Regions from separate parts of the Plantibacter sp. CFBP 8798 genome, predicted to be linked through region 2. Evidence: predicted binding sites of a transcription regulator. Region 2 holds the regulator's gene; the other holds the start of a gene.
What was found. The regulator LexA, encoded in region 2, represses DNA repair genes until DNA is damaged. The targets are predictions, from matches to a motif close to TCGAACANNTGTTCGA.
Positions count from the first base shown of each region.

Region 1: IFU30_RS09135 (tyramine oxidase subunit B) is a predicted target of LexA. The motif match lies at 2,349-2,364, and genes of this name have one in related genera.

Region 1 covers NZ_JACYTS010000002.1:441,115-445,536, forward strand. The annotation lists gene IFU30_RS09130 (ammonium transporter) at 1-1,041, opposite strand, end outside; gene IFU30_RS09135 (tyramine oxidase subunit B) at 1,135-2,289, opposite strand; gene IFU30_RS09140 (LysR family transcriptional regulator) at 2,439-3,344, shown strand; gene IFU30_RS09145 (GNAT family N-acetyltransferase) at 3,449-4,393, shown strand.
Region 2 covers NZ_JACYTS010000004.1:33,397-37,818, forward strand. The annotation lists gene IFU30_RS17815 (amino acid permease) at 1-1,033, opposite strand, end outside; gene IFU30_RS17820 (LysM peptidoglycan-binding domain-containing protein) at 1,123-1,515, opposite strand; gene lexA (transcriptional repressor LexA) at 1,787-2,485, shown strand; gene metE (5-methyltetrahydropteroyltriglutamate--homocysteine S-methyltransferase) at 2,570-4,422, opposite strand, start outside.

The sequences.
Region 1 (4,422 bases), on a different contig from region 2:
GGAGCGTCCGTTCGGAGCCGCATCCGTCGCGAACACCCCGATGAGGAGCGTCCCGATGATGCCCCCGACGAGGTGGACCCCGACGACGTCGAGGGAGTCGTCGAAGCCGAGCCGGAACTTCCACTCGATGGCGAGGCAGCAGACCACGCCCGCGATGGCTCCGATGAGGATCGCACCGATGGGTGAGACGGCGCCGCAGGCGGGGGTGATCGCCACGAGGGCGGCGATGATCCCCGATGCGCTGCCGAGGCTCGTGACCGCTCCGTGGCGGAGCCGGTCGACGATGGACCAGCCGATGAGCCCGGCACAGGCGGCGACGGTGGTGTTGAGGAACACGACGCTCGCCGCATTGCCGGCTGCGAGCGCTGAACCGGCGTTGAAGCCGTACCAACCGATCCAGAGCAACCCGGCGCCGACCAGGACGAGCGGGCGGTTGTGCGGACGGAGCTTGCCGCCCCAGTCCTTGCTCTTGCCGAGCACCAGGGCGAGTGCGAGCGCCGCGACTCCGGCGTTCATGTGCACGGCCGTCCCGCCGGCGAAGTCGACGGCGCCGAGGGTGTTCGCGATCCATCCACCGGTCGCCGTGTCGTTCGAGAAGGCGAACACCCAGTGCGCGACCGGGAAGTACACGAGCGTCGCCCAGAGCCCGGCGAACAACAACCACGCGCCGTACTTCATGCGACCGGCGGCGGCACCGGCGACGAGCGCCGTCGTCACTCCGGCGAACAGCAGTTGGAACGCCGCGAAGAGTGCGAGGGGAATGCCGGCATCGGGGTCGTCGACGAGTGCCTGGTCGAGCCCCGCAAACTCGAACGGGTTCCCGATGAGTCCGAGCCCGCCGACGGAGTCACCGAAGACGAGCGAGTACCCGAAGGCCACCCAGAGCAACGCGACGAGGCTGGCCCCGCCGAAGCACATGATCATCATGTTGAGGATGCGGCGGGACGAGACCATCCCGCCGTAGAACAGAGCCAGGGCCGGGATCATGAGGGCGACGAGCGCCGAGCTCGTCAGGATCCAGGCGACGTTTCCAGCGTCCACAAATCACTCCATCGTTCGAGGTGCACAGCGGCCGGACGGCCGCGGCGTCGGGTTCGGGTGGAACAGGTGTCGGTGCTCGGTGCCGGTCGGCGGTCAGGCCAGGTCCGGGGCTTCCCAGAGGTTGAGCTTCGTGCCGATCCCCTGCTCGACGGCGTTCTCGTAGATCGTCTTCGCCCACGCGACGTCCTCGACGCCCATACCACCGACGCTGAAGAGCACCGGCTGCTCGGGGAACTCGCGCCCGACGGCGTTCCCGTCGAAGACGTCTCCGATGTTCACCACGCGGGACTCGTCGAGATCGCCGGTCCCGATGAGGTCCTGCCAGTAGAGGCCGATCATGCCGAACGCGGTCTCGTGCGACGGCGCCGGGTACTCCTCGGCCCACGCCTCGTAGATCTTCTTCGCGTCCGCGATGAGGCGCGCCTTGCCGGAGAGCGTGTACTCCTTGTCCATGCGCAGGTTGGCGGGCAGGCTGAGGAAGGCGCCCGGCTTGATCCAGTCGCCGTCGATGAACGGGTAGTTCTCCGAGCCGACCAGGCCGGTGACGGCCTCGGAGACGATGTCCGAGTCACGCACGGCGGCCTCGACCGTCTCGGCGATCTCGATCGTCGTGAACTGCGGGTAGTGCGCGCGGACGTAGTCGGCGAACGCCTCGGAGGTCGACCGTCGGCGCCCGTGGATGCGGATGGTGTCGAGCGAGGGACGGGCGGTGGTCATGGCGTGCAGGGCGCTCTTGTTCATGGCGCCGGGCCCGATGATGCCGAGCGACTTCGCGTCCACCGGTGCCAGGAGCTTCGCGGCGGCTCCCGGCACGGCAGCGGTGCGGTAGGCGCTCTCGAGGTTGCCGGACATGATCGCGTAGGGCGCGCCGGTGTCCTTGTCGTTGAGCACGATGAGGTGGATGGAGCGCGGGAGGCCTCGCTCGCGGTTGTCGACGTTCGACCCGTACCACTTGACACCGGCGGTGTCGAAGCGTCCGCCGAGGTAGGCGGGCATCGCCATGAACCGACGGTCGGCGGCGTCCAGCGGCATGCCGGGGAACGGTGAGGTGGCGGGGAACCCGATCGGTGCTCCGTGCGAGTTGGCGGTCGGGCCGGCCATCCGGTAGTCACCCTTCGCGACGAGCACCAACACCTCCTCCATGACCTCCATGCAGTGGGCCATGTCCTTCATGCCGGCGGCGATGACCTCCGGTTCGCTCAGGTAGAGCATGTCGATCCGGGTGTTCGGGGAAGCGTCTGCGGTCACGGGTGGTCCTCCAGGTCGGGGTCTGTGGTCCTCAGCGAACACGGTCGCGATCCTCCTGGTCAAATACCGATTCGAACCTCGATTGAGAGCGTTTCGCTCGCAATCTGGACGAAACAGCGCGGTAATACGAGGGTCGTATCGTCGATGGGATGGAGCTCCGCCAGCTGCGCTACTTCCTCGCCGTCGCCGAGGAGCTCCACTTCGGTCGCGCCGCCCGACGGCTGCACATGTCGCAGCCACCGCTGAGCGTCCAGGTCGCACGACTCGAGCAGGAGGTCGGCACCGCACTGTTCGACCGTTCGACGAGGCGGGTAGCGCTGACCCCCGCTGGGCGACATCTCCAGGCGCGGGCACGACACATCGTCGAGGAGCTCGACACGGTCCGGGGTGAGATGCGCGACTTCGTCGACGGTCTCGCCGGGGAACTCACCGCGGGGTTCGTGAGTTCGGCCAACTACACGGTCCTCCCCGGCGTCGTGCAGCTGTTCCGGGCGAGCCGCCCCGGGGTGACGATGCGCCTGGTGCCGTTGACCTCAGGAGAGCAGTTCGACCGGCTCCGCGACGGCACGCTCGACGTCGGGATCGTCCGGGACGAGGTCCCGCAGACGCCATCCGACAGCTCCCCCGCGCTCACGACCGAGGTCGTCTTCGAGGAGCGTCTCGTGGCGTGCCTCCCGGTCGGTCACCCGTTGGCAGGGCGACCAGAGGTCACCGCGGAGGAACTCATGGACGTCCCGATGATCTCCTACCCGCGGGCGCTCATGCCGGGATTCGTGGACCGCGTCGCGGAGGTCCTCGGCACGTCGAGTCGGACGCAGGTGGTCGAGGAGGTCGTCCATCAGGAGACCGCCCTCGGGTTCGTCGCGGCCGGCGTGGGCACGACGATCCTGCCCGAGTCGGTGCGGCAGCTGGTGCCGCCGTCGATCGTCGTCGTGCCGCTCGCCGGGTCGCCGACGACACGCCTGCTGGCCGCTCGTCAGGAACGGACGGACGACAGCCCGGTCCACGACGCGTTCATCGTGTGTCTCCGCGACGCGGCCGCACAGCTCAGGTGAACGCCCACACGAACACCGCGCGTCCGCTTCCCGTCTCGACGGCGTGGCCCCGGTGTTCCTGTCCGACCTGGACAAACGAGTCGACCCTGTCCAAGCTGGAACCGATGACCGACACCCGCGACGACTTCACCATCCGCCGAGCCAGCCTGGACGACGTCCCCCTCCTGCAAGCGTGGAGCTGCGACGAACCCGTCGCCTGGATCGACCCGGAGCGGCTGACCGCCGAACTCGCGAGTCGGAACTATCGGCCGGAATGGTCGTGGATCGCCGAGCAGGACGGTCGCCCGGTGGCACGAGCACTCTGGTGGGGCCAGGCGGACGCGAACCGGCCCGCCACACTCGACTGCGTCACCACCACGGTCGAAGTCGCGGAGCCCGAACGTGTCGGCGCTGCGCTCATCCGCGCTGGACTGGACGCCTTCGGCGCGGGACCCGCACTGGAGTTCAACGTCGACGTCTCCCCTGCGTGGGCAGATGACGCTGCGAGTGTGGAGGCGGTGCGGTGGCGCCATGAGGCTGCACGCGCGGGCGGGTTCTCGCGCACGACCGAGCGGGTCAGTTTCGCGAGGTCCAGCTCCGATCCCGTGCCGGGACGATCGCAGCGCCTCCGTTTCGTCGCCGCCCCGGACGACGCGTTCCACGAGCTGTTCGCCCTGGTCGCGACCGGCACCCTCGATGCGCACACGCAGGACATGGTCGCGCGCGAAGGGCTCGAGGCGCTCGCGGACGACGACCTGGCGTTCTACCGATCACTCCCCGGCGAACGCGACGCCTGGCGGGTCGCTGAGCTCCTCGACGGGACGACCGCCGGGTTTATCATCCCGACGAGGACGGCGTACGACGCGAGCATCAGTTACCTGGGCGTGCTCCCCGAGCATCGCGGACACGGTTACGTGCACGACCTCTTGGCGGAGATGGTCCACGTGCACCACGGGTCGGGACAGGACCGGATCGTCGGCACCACGGATGCCGCGAACACGCCGATGCGTGGCGCGTTCGAACGAGCCGGCTTCTCGGTCACGCGCGTTCGGATCGTGCACGAGCAGTAGGTTCGCCCCGGGCTCGGTTCCGACCGTGT
Region 2 (4,422 bases):
CACGACTCATCGAGAACCAGACACGGGTGACGCCCAACAGGAACGTCAGCATCACGGTGAGGATCGACAGGACGGCGAACACGGAGATGATCGTCGCCACCACGGGCAGGCCGACACTCTGGAACGCCGATGCGAACCCGGCGGTGGGGTCGATGTCGGTGTAGTTCTGCATACCGGTCAGGACGAGGGTGGCCGCGACGTACAGGAGCATGGCGACGATGAGGGAGAGGATGATCGCCTTCGGCATGTGCTTCTTGCCGTCCTTCGCCTCCTCGGCCGCCGTGCTCATCGCGTCGTATCCGAAGACCGCGAAGAAGACCGTCGCGGCACCGGCGAACACCGGCCCGAAACCGCTGGGGAGGAACGGATCGTAGTTCTCCCCGTTGATGTAGAAGACCCCGAGGCCGATGATGAACAGGATGAGCAGGACCTTGATGCCGACCGCGATGAGCTCGAATCGACCGAAGGCCTTCGTCCCGCGACTCAGGATGAAGGTCACGAGGAGACAGACGAAGATGGCGGGGAGATTGACGAGGCCGCCCTTCCCCTCGTCGGCGGTCGAGGTCATCCAGGCCGGCATGTGGATCCCGATGCCGGACAGGAAGGCGTCGAAGTAGCCGGAGATCCCGATCGCGACCACCGCGACGATCGCGATGTACTCGAGCAACAGGTCCCAGCCGATGAACCAGCCGATGATCTCGCCGAGCGCCACATACCCGTAGGTGTAGGCGGACCCGGCTCTCGGGATCATGCCGGCGAACTCCGCGTACGACAACGCCGCGGCCGCGGAGGCGAGACCCGCGATCAGGAACGAGAAGAGGACGGCCGGCCCGACAGCGGGCGAGGCCTCGCTCCCATGAGCGACGAGTCCGGCGAGGGAGAAGATCCCCACCCCGATGATGCCACCGACCCCGATGGCCGTGAGTTGCCAGAGCCCGAGGCTCTTGAACAGCTTCGAACCGGAGGTCTCATCCTCGATCTCCGCGATCGGCTTCTTCCGGAGCAGCGAGCGGCTCCGATCGTCTGTACTCATGCTTGCCTCCGACGATGCTGCGGGCGTCGTTGCACCGCGCCATCGACGATAGCTGAGAACCAGCGCGGAGTGACCCGCCGATTGTCGGCCTACTCCGCCGCGTACCGCTGCGGGATCGCCAGGCGCTGCCCGGGCTCGACACCGGCGGTGCTGAGCTGGTTGAGGTTCATGATCTCGGCGATGACGTCGCGCGGGTCGGCGTCGGGCGCGATGGACTCGGCCAGCTGCCAGAGCGACTCGCCCGGGTCGACCGTGATGTACGTGAACGTGGCTCCCGCCGCCGCCGTGTTGGCCGCGGCACCGCCTGCGGAGAGTCCGACGACCGCGACGCCGATGACCAGCGGGATGGCGGCGAGCGTGGTGAAGACGACGCGGCCGCGCTTCGTCAGGCGGAGTCGGCGTGTGGACGGTGCGTCTGACGCCGGTGCCTGCGCCGTCCGTGCGGGAAGCGCCCGGTGGGACCCGATCAGTGCTGCGCTCATGTCAACCCTCCAAGAGTGTGCTCATCATGTGATGAGGACTCGTACCCGACACTCGACCAGGAGTGCCGGATACGAACCTGTGTTCCGAATATATCTTCGATTGTTCGAATACTCAACCCTGTCTTCGTACCTGAGACGCGCGGGATCGGCGACACGCTCGAACAGATGTTTGTCTGGACGAGCTGGTGCGGATACAGTTTCGAGTGTTGGAAGCAGTACACCACCACCCACCGACATCGGTCACCGACAGCCGATCAGGGCAGGAGCGAAGATGGCAGCGAACACGACGGGCGACGGAGCCCGGGAGCGCCAGATCGGCGGCACCCGGCGACGGAAGAGCCTGAGCGACAAGCAGCTGGCGATCCTCGACGTCATCCAGCGTTCGGTCTCACAGCGCGGATATCCGCCGAGCATGCGCGAGATCGGCGACGCCGTCGGGCTCGCCTCCCTGTCGAGTGTCACGCACCAACTCGGACAGCTCGAACTCAGCGGATACCTCCGACGCGATCCCAACCGTCCCCGCGCCATCGAGGTGCTCATCGACCTGCCGAGCGCCGTCGAGGGCAGCGACCCCGACTCCGCTCCCCCGGTCGGCGACGCAGCCATGGTCCCGCTCGTCGGTCGCATCGCCGCCGGCATCCCGATCACGGCCGAGCAGCAGGTCGAGGAGATCTTCCCACTGCCGCGTCAGCTGGTCGGCAAGGGCAGTCTGTTCATGCTGAAGGTCGTCGGCGACTCGATGGTCGACGCCGCGATCTGCGACGGCGACTGGGTCGTCATCCGCGAGCAGAAGACCGCCGAGAACGGCGAGATCGTCGCGGCCATGCTCGACGAGGAGGCGACCGTGAAGGTGTTCCGCCAGCGCGACGGCCACACCTGGCTGCTCCCCCGGAACTCGGCCTTCGAACCGATCCTCGGCGACCACGCCGAGGTCCTCGGCAAGGTCGTCGCCGTGCTCCGGACGGTCTGACCGACCGGACCACTCCGCTACACCGACGAGGGCCGGGACGATCCGTGGATCGTCCCGGCCCTCGTCCGTGCAGGCCCCTCGACGTCAGCCGGTCGCACCGACCCGTGCGCGGACCGCACGCGTGGCCTCGACGATGTTGGCGAGGGAGGCGACCGTCTCCTCGTACCCTCGCGTCTTGAGTCCGCAGTCCGGGTTCACCCAGACCTGTCGCTGCGGGATCCCCTCCAGCGCGATCTCGAGCAACGCGGTCACCTCCGCGACGCTCGGCACCCGAGGCGAGTGGATGTCGTAGACGCCCGGGCCGATGCCGTGGTCGAAACCACTCGCCCGGATGTCGGACACGACCTCCATCCGAGACCGTGCCGCCTCGATGCTCGTCACGTCGGCGTCCAGTCGTCGGATCGCGTCGATCACCACCCCGAACTCGGAGTAGCAGAGGTGGGTGTGGATCTGCGTCTCGGCGCGCACGCCCGCGGTCGCCAGCCGGAAGGAGCCCACCGACCAGTCGAGGTACCGCCCCTGGTCGGCCCGCCGGAGCGGGAGCAGTTCGCGGAGCGCGGGTTCGTCGACCTGGATGATGCGGATGCCCGCCCGCTCCAGGTCGGCGATCTCGTCACGCAGGGCGAGGGCGACCTGGTTCGCCGTCTCGGCGAGCGGTTGGTCGTCGCGCACGAACGACCAGGCGAGGATCGTCACCGGGCCCGTGAGCATGCCCTTCACCGGCTTGGTGGTCAACGACTGCGTGTACGCCGACCACTCGACCGTGATCGGCGCCGGCCGCGAGACGTCACCCCACAGGATCGACGGACGGGTGCATCGCGAACCGTAGGACTGCACCCACCCGTGCTCCGTCACGGCGAACCCGTCGAGGTGCTCGGCGAAGTACTGGACCATGTCGTTGCGCTCGGGCTCACCGTGGACGACGACGTCGATGCCGAGGTCCTCCTGCAGCGCCACGACGCGCCCGATCTCCGCGCGCATCGTCTCGACGTAGGCCTCCTCGTCGAGCGTTCCGGCGACCCGCTGCGCGCGGGCGCGACGGATGTCGCCGGTCTGCGGGAAGGAACCGATCGTCGTCGTCGGGAGGAACGGCAGGCCGAGCGCCTGCTCCTGCGCCGTGGCGCGCTCCTGGTAGTCGTCTCGGGTGAAGTCCGCTGGTGCGAGCGCTGCTGTCCGTGCGCGGATGGCGGCATCGACAACCCCGGGCGCGGCGAGCCGATCGTCGAGCGCGGACGACGCTGCGGTGAGCTCGGCCGCGATGGCCGCGCTCCCTTGGGTGAGACCGCGTGCGAGGACCGCGATCTGATCCACCTTCTGGTCGGCGAAGGCGAGCCAGCTCCGGAGACGCTGGTCGAGCTTCGTCTCCACCGACACGTCGTGCGGGACGTGCAGGAGCGACGTCGAGGTGGATACCGCGAGCTGCGGGAAGCGCTCCCCCGCGCGGGCCAGGAGATCGGCCGCGGCCGCCAGGTCGCCACGCCACACGTTGTGGCCGTCGATCACTCCCGCGACGACGGTCTTCGTGGCGAGTCCGGGAGACGAGTCCGGCAGGCCTCCTCGGACGAGGTCGACACCGACAGCCTCGACCCCCGAGTCGGCGAGCACCGGGAGGGCGTCGCCCAAGGCGCCGTAGGGAGCCGCGACGAAGATCGCCGGGCGGTCCGACACGGCGGACAGGACGGCCGTCGATCGTTCGAGCGCTGCGAGGACCGTCGACCTCGGCACGTCGAACGTCTCCGACACGAGCGCGGGTTCGTCGAGCTGCACCCAGGGCGCGCCGGCAGCCGCGAGGCGCTGGAGGAGTTCCGCATAGACGGGCAGCAGCGCCTCCAGTCGGTCGATCGGGGCGAATCCCTCGGAGGCCCCGTCGGCCGCCTTGGACAGCAGCAGGAACGTCACGGGGCCCACGATGACCGGCCGCGTCACGTACCCCTCGG